DNA from 3 places in the Paenibacillus sp. J22P165 genome. Region 1 is predicted to be linked to each of the others. Evidence: riboswitches for the same ligand, from Rfam matches in the RefSeq annotation. Region 1 holds a riboswitch; each other region holds the start of a gene.
The links. A riboswitch is a leader RNA that binds a small molecule or an ion and turns the genes downstream of it on or off. The one in region 1 is predicted to bind ZMP and ZTP.
Positions count from the first base shown of each region.

Region 2: it holds a riboswitch for ZMP and ZTP, as region 1 does, so the genes downstream of both, rpiB (ribose 5-phosphate isomerase B) here and AC58QM_RS22390 (bifunctional 5,10-methylenetetrahydrofolate dehydrogenase/5,10-methenyltetrahydrofolate cyclohydrolase) in region 1, are expected to answer to the same signal.
Region 3: it holds a riboswitch for ZMP and ZTP, as region 1 does, so the genes downstream of both, AC58QM_RS17735 (DJ-1/PfpI family protein) here and AC58QM_RS22390 (bifunctional 5,10-methylenetetrahydrofolate dehydrogenase/5,10-methenyltetrahydrofolate cyclohydrolase) in region 1, are expected to answer to the same signal.

Region 1 covers NZ_JCAUAP010000008.1:510,791-515,592, forward strand. Annotated here, with positions in the region: gene AC58QM_RS22375 (methylenetetrahydrofolate reductase) at 56-997, opposite strand; gene AC58QM_RS22380 (sugar phosphate isomerase/epimerase family protein) at 1,112-1,876, opposite strand; gene AC58QM_RS22385 (DUF6886 family protein) at 1,981-2,505, opposite strand; gene AC58QM_RS22390 (bifunctional 5,10-methylenetetrahydrofolate dehydrogenase/5,10-methenyltetrahydrofolate cyclohydrolase) at 2,524-3,375, opposite strand; ZMP/ZTP riboswitch at 3,427-3,504, opposite strand; gene AC58QM_RS22395 (hypothetical protein) at 3,565-4,802, opposite strand, start outside.
Region 2 covers NZ_JCAUAP010000023.1:39,175-43,976, reverse strand. Annotated here, with positions in the region: gene AC58QM_RS33740 (L-threonylcarbamoyladenylate synthase) at 1-981, shown strand, start outside; gene AC58QM_RS33735 (manganese efflux pump MntP) at 1,138-1,698, shown strand; gene AC58QM_RS33730 (low molecular weight protein arginine phosphatase) at 1,800-2,372, shown strand; ZMP/ZTP riboswitch at 2,468-2,548, shown strand; gene rpiB (ribose 5-phosphate isomerase B) at 2,653-3,111, shown strand; gene AC58QM_RS33720 (TIGR01440 family protein) at 3,127-3,738, shown strand; gene glyA (serine hydroxymethyltransferase) at 3,775-4,802, shown strand, end outside.
Region 3 covers NZ_JCAUAP010000007.1:81,526-86,327, reverse strand. Annotated here, with positions in the region: gene AC58QM_RS17760 (FtsW/RodA/SpoVE family cell cycle protein) at 1-514, shown strand, start outside; gene AC58QM_RS17755 (polysaccharide deacetylase family protein) at 717-1,430, shown strand; gene AC58QM_RS17750 (ATP-binding protein) at 1,471-2,022, shown strand; gene AC58QM_RS17745 (HAD family hydrolase) at 2,187-2,828, shown strand; gene AC58QM_RS17740 (GyrI-like domain-containing protein) at 3,162-3,677, shown strand; ZMP/ZTP riboswitch at 3,798-3,876, shown strand; gene AC58QM_RS17735 (DJ-1/PfpI family protein) at 3,935-4,549, shown strand; gene AC58QM_RS17730 (hypothetical protein) at 4,663-4,802, shown strand, end outside.

The DNA of each region.
Region 1 (4,802 bases):
CATCTAAACACGAAGAAGCAGTTATCACAAGTTCTTCAAAGAATTATCGTTCCACTTAAAAAACAAACGAAGATCGCATCTTCTTATCCATCATGGCTTTAATCTCATGGACTAATTGAATGGAAGCTTCAATCTCGACTTTGCGCGTGGAGACACTTTCAACACTGCACCCGATCGGAATTCCTTTTTCCAATCCAAATTCGAATAATTCTTCGAAAATTTGTTGCGATACAGCTACCGATTTGTCCAAAACATCATGGGAATATTTCAAATCATTTTCCAACCATTTCGGGATACTGATCCCTAGCCATTTCATAAATTCTAAGGTTTTGGTTGATCCGCAAGGCGCAATATTCATCAAAATCGGCACCATGTCTAGCTTATTTTCTCTACAGTGATAATAATAGTCCGATAAGAAGTTTTTGGACGCTTCCACATTATAGGTTGCTTGCGATATGAAGAAGCGGCTTCCACTCTCTATTTTGCTAGCCATTCTTAGATGCTCATCATCTTTTTTCATGTGTCTTTCCGGAATGACAACGGCACCTAATGTAAGATTATTGTTCAGCTTCTGACTTAACGCATAGGCTTCCGGAAGCCCCATATGAACCTCTTGATTACTAGAAGAGGCGCCAACAAACACGGAAAACCGCTCTTCATCATGATCAGCCCTGATCCAATCTGACAATTGTTCCTCCGTATATTTACCAACACAGCGATAAATAATCTTGGGAACCTTTAGCTTGGACAAATACTCCTTGCTGTAAGTCGTCGGATCAACGGTTTGCAAATACGGGAAAGGACGATCTTGATCAATCCGATCACTTTCCTCCTGCACATCGTAAAGAATTAAGCCATCTATTTGAAGCTTCTGAAGCCGCTCACATTGCTTTTGTGAAATTTCAGCCATTTTCTCTAGGGATTGTGTTTCTTTCGGCGGCGTCATCCCATAGGTAAGGATACCTGTTTCTCTTCGCAGTATTTTGTCTTTTAGCATATGTGTCACAACCTTATCTCTCTAATTCCCGAAAAAATGAAATCATAGCAAACTACTCGGTATTCTATAGTTCGACCCCCAAATACCGTATTCCTCTTCAAATCGGAATACCCGTTAAAGGAACTTACTACGCATAAAGGCCAAACTTGCTGCAAACTCCTTCTCTGGATCATGCACCGTACACTCAGCGGAAATCATACCTTTATACCCGGATGCATGCAAGGCCGTAACGAATTGATCATAGGGATACTGTCCAGTCCCAGGGGACAATCGTCCTGTATCGGCAAGATGAATATGTTGGAGCCATTCTTTATTTTCGATAAGGGTAGTGATTGAATCCTGTTCTTCATCCATATGGTAGAAATCAGCCAAAACCCGTATGGAGGGATGATTTACTTGTTTAGCAAAAGCTACCGCCTCAGAAACTGTGTTGATTATGTTAGATTCCTTGCGATTCAAAGGCTCTATAGCCAATGAAACACTTGTATCTTGGAATTCTTCACCGATGACAGAGAGTAATTGAAGCAGCTGTTCCTCTGCGCGATTGCGCTCCCAACCGTCCGGGATTTGACGTGCTTTTCCACTTCCCAATACGGCTGTCTGAGCTCCTATCTTATTTAAAGCGCTTGCAGCTTTATGAACATAACGACGGATTCGTTCTTCATCCGCTTCTGGACCTACCACTTTCAAGTCTCCAGGAAAAAATATACTGAAAGCTTGCACCGGCAATGGACTGTTCACGTACAAAGGAAGCTTGGTGTTGAAGTCCGCCTCATCCTCTAAATTTAATGATACGAGAGCGCATTCCATATAATCGAAGCCAATACGTTGAAGTCTTTCCGCTTCCTGAATTCCACTGCACCATCCAAATTTATACATGTCCATTCCTCCCTATCGTTACTTACTCTTTTAATATAGCAAAAAAACCAAAGAATAGGATCATGAATTTGTCCAATTCTTTGGCTATTTTATCTAGAAGGTATTTAGAGTTCTCGCTGCTCCGCAAATCCCATTCTACACATGGAATAATTGAAACTCGCTTGCTGAATTTTATCAGACAAGTCCCATAAATTATTCAAAATGCGAACTTCCACGTTTCTTCTAAAGAGCTCTCCGAACAAATCTCGAATTTCAACTTTATGGATAGGTATTTGTGACTTCTCACTCACATAGTACCCAGCTCCAGGATCTAGCGAGTAAAAATCGGTCGAATCAAGTTCGTACAAATATAGCGTTGTCTGTTTCATAATATCAAACCATTTATGCTCGATAGCAACAACATGCGTCGTTGACTGCGAGGAAATAAAGTGTCTTTTATCTTCATCAGAAGTGGTTTCATTGCAATGATAGGTCACTCTTGGACAATTCCGAGGTGTCAGAAAATTAGGTAGGCATTGTTCATTAATCGCCCATACTAATCCTTTTTCTGGATCCAAGTCTTTTCTTGTAGGAATTCTAGGGTTAAAAATAGCAATGTCTTTCTCTTCGCTTACGTGAAATAATTTCACCTATGCTCCTGCCCCCTATCATCTAGAATTCACATACTTCTCCGCTGCATCAACTGTATGTTTCAATAAGGTTGCTATAGTAACGGGTCCTACTCCCGCAGGAACAGGTGTAATCGCTGATGCCTTCACGCGACAAGCCTCATAATCAACATCTCCAATGTTGCCTGGATTATATCCCGCATCCATCACGACCGCTCCTGGTTTAATCCAATCTCCTTGCACAAAATTCGGTTTACCAACAGCCGCTACCACAATGTCCGCTAATCGAACCATGTCTCCCACATTCGACGTCTTTGAGTGACAGATGGTTACAGTTGCGTTCCGATTTAATAGCATCATAGAAACCGGCTTCCCCAGAATGGGACTTCTGCCAATCACCACAGCGTGTTTGCCCTCTATGGGAATCTGGTAATCATCCATAATGGCTAGGATAGCCGCTGGTGTACAGGATGGAAAAGCAGCAATGCCGAAGGCATTTTGAGCAAAACCTTGTGTCGTTACGCCATCTACATCCTTATCCATATGAATCGCTTCAAATGCCGCCCTTTCATCAATATGATGAGGGACAGGATGTTGAAGCAAAATCCCATGCACACTTGGGTCAGCATTCAGTTTCTGAATGGCAGCGATTAATTCTTCAGTCGTTGTATGCGCGGGTAGCTCAACTCGAATAGAACGGATACCCAGTCGTTTACACGCATTTCCTTTCATTTTCACATAAGTAGCTGAAGAAGGATCATCGCCAACTAAAATCGTCGCTAGGCAAGGTGTGACCCCTTTCAAAGCTAACTGACTAATTCTACTTATCAGCGCCTCTTTCATGTTCGTTGCCACCCGATTACCGTCCAAGATTACTGTTTCCACATTCATCTCATCATTCCTCCCAAGGTAAGAACATAAAGAGGTAAGGGGAATTCCCCTTACCTCTGCCCAGGCGTACGGCTATTATCGGTGTGCTCCCTCATGGTTACCCATGCTCCGCCAGTTACACATCGTTTATTGATAGGTATATCATAGCAATCCATTCCCCTATGTTCAACATGTTTGTCAAAAAAATGACTATAAAGATGCTGGTGACAGGAAGAACGAATACCACAAATTCGTCATGAATACATCAAGCACAACAAAGTAGAACATCTCGAGCCCTACATTTCGCTCAGATAAACCTCTTCGCCATAAGCGAGTTACACCATAAGAAATGACAGCAAAAATAGCGAGTAACAACAAGCCAGCCCACACAGATTGCAAGCTATCTGGCATGACTTGCAGAGCCATTGATTTTCGAAAATCCCCAATAAAAAGGGCTTTGACGATGAGATACATCGCAAGGGATATCCCAAAATGCCGCTTGGCATGCTCATCATAATGATATTGCCAAAATACACTGATAATGACTAAATAAAGGCCAGGTAGTAAAATCCATTTTAAGCTTATAAGTGCCGTGAGAACGCCAATCCCCCAAAAAAGCGGTAAGTTTCCAGCTGCTTCTTGCAAATCCTCTGTGCCTATATGGTTCATACGCTCCAAATAAGGTATCTGATCTGTTGCGTAATAAACGCGATAGGACTCCGCATTCACGGCATCCAGCCAAACAGCTAATGAACTATCTGCTCTTGTCGCTAAGCTCGGATAGGACGCGAATCCACTGAATTGACTAATCCGAGCAGAATCTCTCATTTTACCATCCTTGAAACTAACTTTGTACACCTCTTGACTCGTTTGGCGCCTATTTTTCTCATAAACAGACGATACCACAAGCGTAACTTCGCCAGAGGAAGATTGTGTGAAGGAAGGATGCAAAATCGTATCCGAATCGCTCTTAGTCGTGACAGGCAGGTTGATAACATCATCTACCAACTTATCTGGTTGATTCGAAGGGAATGTAAGCAAGTGCAACGTACTCTTCCCAGATTTACGAGAACTCGTCGTATACACCGTCATCATTGATGAACCATCGACTGCCAGCGCTATATCATCTAAACTACTCGTTGCATAATCGACATCCTTTAACTTGCGCTGTACAAGCGGTTTCCAAGTTTCTGATGCGAGTTGAACGTAATGAAAAGATTCATTGCCTTCTTTACTGATTGCGTAGACGAGTGAAAGACTGCCGGTCGCATCCCGATGTCCTTGGATATGTCTGATATTGGGGATATCAAGCTGGGACCAAGTTAGCTTCTCATTCGGATGAAAAGCACTCACATACAGTGTTGTATCATTGTAAGCCAACAGGATGCTTTCCCCTTGAGAATTCTTTACCGTTTGAACAGCCGTAATTTCATTGGCATTCATTACGA
Region 2 (4,802 bases), on a different contig from region 1:
GATACGGTCGCTTTTCCGACCGAAACGGTGTACGGACTTGGAGCGGATGCGACGAATACCGCCGCCGTTCTCCAGATTTTCGCTGCAAAAGGGAGGCCGTCTGATAACCCTCTGATTGTACATATTGCTGATGTGAACCAGCTCCCAAGTCTTATTCAGTCGGATAGTCTAACAACGGATCATCTAGCTCTTATGCAAGCCTTTTGGCCAGGCCCCTTAACCATTGTGCTACCTGTTCTTGCAGGTAGCCTTTCGCCGTTAGTGACGGCAGGTCTGCAAACGGTAGGCATTCGTATACCTGATCATCCGGTTGCCTTACAGCTGCTGCGAGAAACAGGGCTGCCGATAGCGGCGCCAAGTGCGAACAGCTCAGGTAGACCGAGCCCAACCCTAGCCTCGCATGTGCGTGATGATTTGGACGGGAAGATTGGCGGCATTGTGGATGGCGGTGCAACTGGTGTTGGCGTAGAGTCCACGGTGATTCAGCTGGTTGACGGGGAGTTATACATCCTGAGACCAGGTGGTGTGACAGCAGAGCAGCTGCATGTCGTGTTGCCAGAGCTGCCTATTCATGTGTCTGAACCGACAGAAGTAGAGGCTTCGGATACCCCGCGTGCGCCAGGTATGAAGTACACGCATTATGCGCCGAAGGGCTTTATGCACATCGTGCAAGGGGACAATGTGCAGGAAGTCTCAGCATGGATTCAGCAGGATATTGATGCTGCCAAGGCACGAGGAGAGTCGACGGGTATTCTTACCTTTGAGGAGAGAGCAGGCGAATACCGTGCAGATCTCATTCTCGCATGCGGCTCTCTATCCGAACCAGATTCGATTGCTCGGGAGCTATATGGCGCTCTGCGGACTTTTGATCACCAAGGTATTAGTTATATTGTTGCAGAAGGTGTCCCTGATTCAGGCATTGGCAGCGCGATTATGAATCGACTGCTCAAAGCAGCGGGGCATGAACGGATCCGTCTCTAAAATATAAGATTTTTGTGTTTCACGCACTAAATTGCCTTATATTCCAGATAAACGCTACCGTCCAAGTAGGACGGTGTAGCCGTTTATTGTGATTAGCATGATTCCCAGTTTGTCCGCATATCTTGAGAAAGAATCGTGGACAAGGGGGATCGTGCTATGCTCGCATCTGGGGTACAAGTTGGGCAACTCATGACAATTGGAATAATGGCGATTGCTTTGGGCCTAGATGCTTTTTCGTTAGGAATTGGCATAGGAATGAAGGGCATTCGTCTGTGGGATATTTTGAAAATAAGCATTATCATCGGTCTTTTCCATGTAATCATGCCGCTGACGGGGATGTTTATGGGGCAATATGTTTCGCTCCTATTGGGTAACGTAGCGACTGCCGCGGGGGGATGTTTGCTTATTTTGCTTGGAGCCCATATGGTATACAGCTCGGTACGCGGGGAAGAAGCGACGGCCTTTGATCATCGGACACTATGGGGGCTTATTATATTTGCTCTCAGTGTAAGTATAGATTCATTCTCGGTGGGTGTATCGCTTGGCATGTTTGCTACCGATATCGTGCTCACTGTGCTCGTCTTTGGTTTATTTGGCGGGTTGCTTTCGATAGCGGGCTTGCTATTAGGTAGACGTGTTAGCGGTTGGGTAGGCGAATACGGCGAGGCATTCGGCGGACTTATCTTATTAGGGTTTGGGATCAAGTTTTTACTATGATACAATACGAGTAATCATGGACGGTGCAGCCGTTCTTAAATTTCTATATAAACGCACCTCTCTTAAGAGGAGGGTGTAGTCGTTTATTTCGGGAGGATTTCATGTTGCGAATTCTATTTGTCTGTACAGGAAATACGTGCCGCAGTCCGTTAGCTGAAGGTTTGCTGCGTATGAGGGTGCGTCAAGAGGGGCTTGCGGCGGAGGTTCGTTCGGCAGGTGTATCCGCGATGACGGGTGGTCCGATCTCTAGGAATAGCCAATCGCTTCTCCATGAAGCGGGTTTCAAAGAATCGATTAGTTCGCTAGCAATAAGTGCTGCAGATGTCGATTGGGCTGACCTGGTCTTGACGATGACAACGGGGCATAAACGTACCGTGATTGGGCGCTTCCCTCATGCGATCGAGAAGACTTATACGCTCAATGAGTATGTAGAGGACGATGATCGAATTCTGAAGGCAATTGAAGAGAGAGAGCAGCTCGCAGCGGAGCTTCAACTTAAACAGGCGTTGTCCCAAACGGTATCTGTCGAAGAAAGAAGTCGTATGTATACGTTGGAAAATACGATTCCCGATTACGATATTTCCGATCCTTATGGCGGATCATTGGCTGATTACCGAAACACCGCTGAAGAAATTAGTCGGAGCTTAGATAAATTGGTAAAAAAGCTGCGTTAACCAAAATCGTTTTTCCAGATTGCACCTTATGTCTTCATGTAGGCTAATAGAACTTTACACATCGCGAGGAATGCGATAAAATACAGGTAACAAGCAAGACTCAATGTAACTGGCGACGAGTGGGAGTAACCACAATGGAGCATTGAGCTATACGGCCGGTCGCCTGGGCAAAAGAGCAACGCGCGTTTTTTAGCGTGTGCGCTCTTTTTTTCGTTTTTGGTGAGCTTTGGGATATAATAGGATGGTCGAATTCGAACAGTCAAAAAGGAGCGTTTTATTCATGAAAATTGCTTTAGGTGCAGATCATGCAGGCTATCGTTTGAAAGATGTTATCATTCCTTTTATTGAATCATTAGGTCATCAAGTGATTGATTTCGGATGCAGCTGCGGCGACTCCGTTGATTATCCAGATTATGCACTTCAAGTTTGCGAAAAAGTCGTTTCAGGAGAAGCAGACAAAGGGATTCTGCTTTGTGGAACAGGCATTGGGATGTCCATTGCTGCCAATAAGGTTCCGGGAATTCGCTGTGCACTTGTGCACGATCTTTTCTCTGCGAAAGCGACACGTGAACATAATGATACGAACGTGCTTGCAATGGGTGAGCGAGTAGTTGGACCTGGTGTAGCGGAAGAAATCGTCAAAATCTGGTTGGAAACCGAGTTTTCAGAGGGCGTCCGCCATAAGAACCGCATCAATAAAGTGCAGAGCATTGAGGATCGTTTCACGGTACATCCCTAGAAATGAGGATGAATAATGAGTGATTCTGTATTTGACCCTATAGCAGCAGCGGAAGCTTTGGAAGCGAACCTGCGGGAGCTGGTTACGGTCGGCGGCTTGCGACCCGGCAACATTCTTGTGATCGGTACGAGCACGAGTGAAATTCTCGGGCATCGAATTGGTACATCGGGTACGCTGGATGCGGCTAAGCCGATTTTTGAGACGGTGAAGCGCATTTGCAGCGAGTTCGGACTGTTTGCGGCCTATCAGTGCTGTGAGCATTTGAATCGTGCGCTGGTTGTGGAAGAAGAGCTTTTGACGCTAGCGCCACAGCTGGAGCCGGTCTCTGTCATTCCCGTGCCGAAGGCAGGAGGCTCGATGGCCTCTTATGCGTATCGGCACTTCACAAAGGCCGTCGTGGTGGAGTCGATTGCGGCTCACGCGGCTATCGATATTGGCAGTACGCTGATCGGGATGCACCTGCGTAAAGTGGCTGTGCCTGTCAGGCCACCTGTTCGCCATATCGGCCAAGCGTACGTTACGATGGCCTTCGCAAGGCCTAAGCTGATCGGCGGCACGAGAGCTATCTACTCCGCCGATCTAGCGGAGCAACTCTATCAACAAGCTGCACCTGATGCAGATTGCTAATTGTATTTTAACGACTATCCTTAGGAGGAATTCCATATGACAAACTTTTTGAGCAAACAAGATCCGAAAATCGTAGAAGCGATGAACCTTGAGCTAGGCCGTCAACGCGACAAAATTGAGCTAATTGCTTCCGAGAACATCGTGAGCGAAGCCGTTCTTGAAGCTATGGGTACAGTACTTACGAACAAATATGCAGAAGGCTACCCAGGCAAAAGATACTATGGTGGCTGTGAGTACGTAGACATCGTGGAAGACATCGCTCGTGATCGCGCGAAAGAGCTTTTCGGTGCTGAGCACGCCAACGTTCAACCGCATTCCGGTGCACAAGCGAACATGGCTGTTTACCTAGCTGCTCTAAACCCTGGCGACACGGTTCTTGGTATGAACCTTGCGCACGGTGGTCACTTAACACATGGTAGTCCTGTTAATGCTTCCGGTATTCTTTACAACTTCGTAGCTTACGGCGTAAGCGAAAAAGATTTCCGCATCGACTATGATGATGTTCGTAAAGCAGCTTTCAAACACAAGCCTCGTATGCTAGTTGCTGGTGCAAGTGCGTACCCGCGTACGATTGATTTCGAAGCATTGGCTTCCATTGCTAACGATGTAGGCGCATTGTTCTTCGTTGATATGGCGCATATCGCTGGTCTAGTTGCAGCTGGTTTGCACCCGAACCCAGTGCCGCACGCACATTTTGTAACAACAACAACACACAAAACGCTTCGCGGTCCTCGCGGCGGTATGATTCTTACGAAAAAGGCATGGGCTGCAGCGATCGATAAAGCAGTATTCCCTGGTTCCCAAGGTGGACCTTTGATGCATACAATTGCAGCTAAAGCTGTTTCCTTCGGTGAAGCTCTTCAACCGGATTTCAAAGTTTATGGTCAAAACGTCATCAACAACGCACAAGCTTTGGCAACAGCTCTTACAGCTGAAGGTATCAACCTTGTGTCCGGCGGTACAGACAATCACTTGATGTTGGTTGACTTGCGTAACCTGAACATCTCCGGTAAAGACGCTGAGCACGTGCTTGATGAGATCGGTATTACAGCGAACAAAAACGC
Region 3 (4,802 bases), on a different contig from region 1:
CATGGCATCCAAACATAAAGAGTACTGGCTGGATAGGGTAGATGCCGTCCTTTTGCCAGAGCAAGCTTCTGAAAAGGCAACATATCACATGAAACAAGCGATCAAAGCAATCGGATCGGGCTCGTTAGAAGGAGATGGCTATCTTCATGGAACTTCAGTCCAGAGTGGCCAGGTTCCCTATACCTATGCAGATTCCATATTCGTTGTAATTGCAGAAGAATTTGGATTTATAGGAGCATCAGCGATACTCTTCCTTTATTTTCTTCTCATTTATCGAATGATCATTATCGCTCTTAACATTCGAAGTCAAACAGGTATTTATATCATTGGTGGGATTTCTGCGATGTTTTTGTTTCAAGTTTTCGAAAACATCGGGATGCTGATCGGCATCATGCCAATTACGGGAATCACCCTTCCTTTTATCAGTTATGGAGGCACCTCGCTGTTGATTAATATGGTATCGATAGGCTTTGTGCTAAGTATAAAAATCTATGATGAGATAGATGTTGAATAGGGATCGTCGGCTGCTCTACAGTTAAACGGTCCCTTTTTGCTGCAGTATTCGGAAGACTTAACTTTTTGAAGTGGGGACGAACAAGAGGCAGTGAGAAAAAAAGGATATAACAATACATTGTGGAATACATCATTTGTAATGCGCAGCGGAGGAAAGTAAGATTTACTTCGTATTCTTTTGAAAGTATGGGAGGCTATGTGAATTGGGTCAACAATTAGCTAAAAAAATGTTTACGATGAGCTTTGATGATGGGACGATTCAGGACAGACGTTTTATTCATCTCATAGATACATATCATTTGAAATGTACTTTTAATTTGAACTCTGGATTATTTGGACAAGTACATACGATTGTGCACGAAGGCATTGAAGTCTGTCACGATGAAGTTCAAGCATCCGAAGTAAAAGAGTTGTATAACAATCATGAGATTGCGGTTCATACTGTAACCCATCCAAATTTACTTAATTGCTCGAGAGAGAAGATTATTGAGGAAGTTAATCAAGATTATATAAGTCTAACGGAACTTTCGGGTAAACCTATTATAGGTATGGCCTATCCAGGAGGTCCTTACTATAATGAATTTACTATTGATACAATCCTGAAAAATACGCCTATCCGTTACGCTCGAAATATTAATTCTCATAACTCTTTTATATTGCCAAGTAATTTCATGGAGTGGCAGCCAACCTGCCATCAAAATGATAAACAATTGATTCAACTTGCAGAAAAATTTATTGAAGCTGAAGCTCAAGAAGATATGCTGTTTTATGTATGGGGCCATAGCTTTGAATTTGATAAATATAAGAGTTGGGATAGTTTTGAGTATTTTTGTAAGATCATAAGCGGACGTAAGGATATTCGTTATATGACGAATGGCGAAGTTTATCATTATGTGACGCAACGTCACTTCGATTAACTACCAAATAAGGTATTAGATAGTTATCATGGAGGTTAATATGAAAAATAATATTCATATTCTGGGTGCTTCGGGCTCAGGTGCTACTACTCTTGGGAATGAATTGTCTTTGATATTGCCTCATAGTACTTTAGATGGTGACGATTTTTTTTGGATCGAGAAATTTACTAAACAGCGAGAACCCAAGGAAAGATTTCAGTTATTAAAAGAAGATCTTCGAAATAAAAAGCAATGGATTCTTACAGGAGCAGTATGTGGTTGGGGAGACGAGTTGAAATCAAACTTTGATCTAGTCATATTTATTTATACGCCTAGAGAGGTAAGGCTTCAAAGGTTAAAAGATAGGGAATTTCAAAGATATGGTCATGAAATATTACCTGGTGGAAGTAAGTACGAACAATCACAAGCTTTTTTAGAATGGGCATCCTTATATGATGAAGCTGGATTAGAAGTCAGAAGTAAGGCTTTACACGAACAATGGATGTCCGATTTAACTTGTCCAATACTGAGAATAGAAGGAGATTATACAGTAATAGAAAGAGTGAACATTGTTTTGGAATATTTGAATAAAAACGATAGTCCATTCAGCTAAACGTTCTTACCCTTGCACAGTTGGCGAACAACTCAGGTACAGCGCTTCTAGGCAATTGTTTTTAATATTCTTAAAATATTATCCATTTCCCCATAATTAAATTATTGTAAGCGGTTGCGTTTTGAAACGTAATGACTCCATAGCTGACAAAGGAGAACGAAACAATGAAAAAGTACATACTCTTCGATCATGATGGTGTTTTGGTTGATACTGAATTCTGGTATTACAAAGCGGGAGAACGTGCTCTGGCTGACATTGGATTTACCTTGGATAAAGATCAATACCTCCGCGACATGACCCAATCATTGGGCACTTGGGCCCAAGCTAGGGCGGCAGGTATTGATGAAAAGACCCTCAGCAAGCGGCGTGAGGTCCGCAACGTCTATTATCAGGAGTATCTAAGAACAGAAGCCATAGAGATTGAAGGCGTAGTTGAAACTCTAGCCGAACTTTCAAAGTATGTCCGTATGGCCATCGTGACGACTGCAAAGCGCGCAGATTTTCAACTTATTCATGAAAATCGCCAGATTATTCAATTCATGGAATTCATCCTTGTTCGCGAAGATTACGAGCACACCAAGCCGCACCCGGAACCATACTTGACCGGCCAAAAGCGCTTCGGAGCTACCAAAGAAGAGACCCTCGTTGTAGAGGATTCAAACAGAGGGTTGAACTCAGCCGTGGCGGCTGGTATCGACTGTGTTATTGTCCATAACGACTTCACAAAAACACATGACTTCTCTCAGGCCAGCTATCGAATCAAATCGCTGATTGAATTAAAGGATATTATCTTGAATATAACCTGAGAAAATAGCGTATATAATGAAATTTGATATTGAGCAAATAGTTCAAAGGCACAAATGTTTCTACATAAATTTCAATGAAACTGCCTGAGGAATCAGGCTTTTACTTTTTTGTAGGAGGTTTTTTGAATCAACAATGGATCATTCAAGTGTTACTCAACTCTCCAACCAAATAACCTTAATCCCATCCCCGTTTCCGGAGGGTGAATGAAAAAGGAATATATTTACAATGAAACAAATGTTCTGTATTATGATAGGGAAACATATCAAATAGAGATGATCTCCTATGAGTAGTGTAGTAATTCATGAATCAAGTGAGATTGGGGAGTGTATGCTTTGCAGGAAACAATAGCGATTGACTTGGTTGAAGTGGCGCCTTTCAAGACATTGGCTGTAAGGACGGGAATGACATCAGACAAGAACGGGACTAGGGTGGCATGGAGCAAGCTTACCGCTCAGGTCCCACTTGACGATACGCGACTTACGGACGTGCCTTCAGCGTATGTGTTCATTCCGCAGGAGCAATGGAGCAACAAAGTTGATACGCTTTGGGTAGGATTGGCGGTTCGTGAGTTTGGGGATGTACCGGATGGCATCGAGACTTTGGAGATTAGCGGTGGGCTTTGTGTGAGTGCAAAAGTATGCGGGAATGAGGCCCATATGTGGCGAGTATATGATGCGTTATTTGCATGGCTTGAACAGTCTCCTGATTATGAAATAGATCGGCGTCAAGGCGTATTTGGGATGGAGACAGTTCCGCTTGAACCGTTGAACGCTCTCACAGTTCCTTATTCAGAAATTGAAACATTTAACTTTGAAATGCTATACCCTATTCGTAAGAAGTCATCGTAGATTTATACGAAGAACTTTTGTTCAGAAAATTCATGTTATCTACAAAGAAAGGGCCGTCCTGTAAAGGATGGCCTTAAGGCTTGATAAAGTTAGATTTTCTAGATTATAATAAAGTAAATATTTGGTATGTGCGACTGGCGAAACGTGGAGTACCACGAGGAAGCATATATGTCATACGCCGTTCGCCTGGGCAAAGTATTTGGTCTAAGATCAGATGCTTTTTTTGTGCTTTTATATGAAAAGGACGGTGTTATGGAGTGAAAATAGCTTATATTCTTTTTGACAAGATGACAACATTGGATTTTGTTGGTTTTTATGAAGCGGTATCTTGGCTAAAAATTCTAAATGCTAAAGAAAATGTGTCTTGGGATCTCTGTGCAGCACGTGAGGAAATTACAGACGACCGTGGAATGACAATACAAATAAAGCATATCAGCCCAGATCTGTCTAAGTATGATTTGATATTTATACCCGGCGGGATGTCTACGAGAGAATTAAGATACGATACAGAGTTTGTATCTTGGATACAGACTGCTCGAGATGTGGAATACAAAGTATCTGTTTGCACAGGTGCTTTGCTGTTAGGTGCTGCAGGTTTCTTAACTGATAAAATGGCGACAACGAACCCTTCAGCTTACGATTTGTTGATTCCTTATTGCACAGCGGTTGTTAAGGCAAGGGTTGTACGCGATGGAAATATTTTTACTGGGGGAGGCGTTTCTGCTTCAATTGATCTGGGGTTGTACCTTGTTGAATCACTTACGAATATGGAAGTAGTAAAAAAGGTCCAAAAGATGATGGATTACCCTTACTATCAGGCGGGGCAATTGTCTACTATCTTCATGCCACACACGAGTGATGAATACTGTTAACAACGTCAGCGCGTTAAAGGAATTAAGAATTCACTGATGAAATTATAAGTAAATGATTTTCTCGATTGCAATAGGGAGCTATCGAATACTCAGACGGGTGGTGTTAAGTAACAATGTATATTAGATTTCATGGTAATTATAATAGTCCTAAGACTAAAAAACCTTTTGGTATTTTTGTAGTCATATATCACCTATATCGTGATGGAAGGCTTTCTGAAAGTGAGAGCAAGCTTTATCTCGACACCAAAGAATG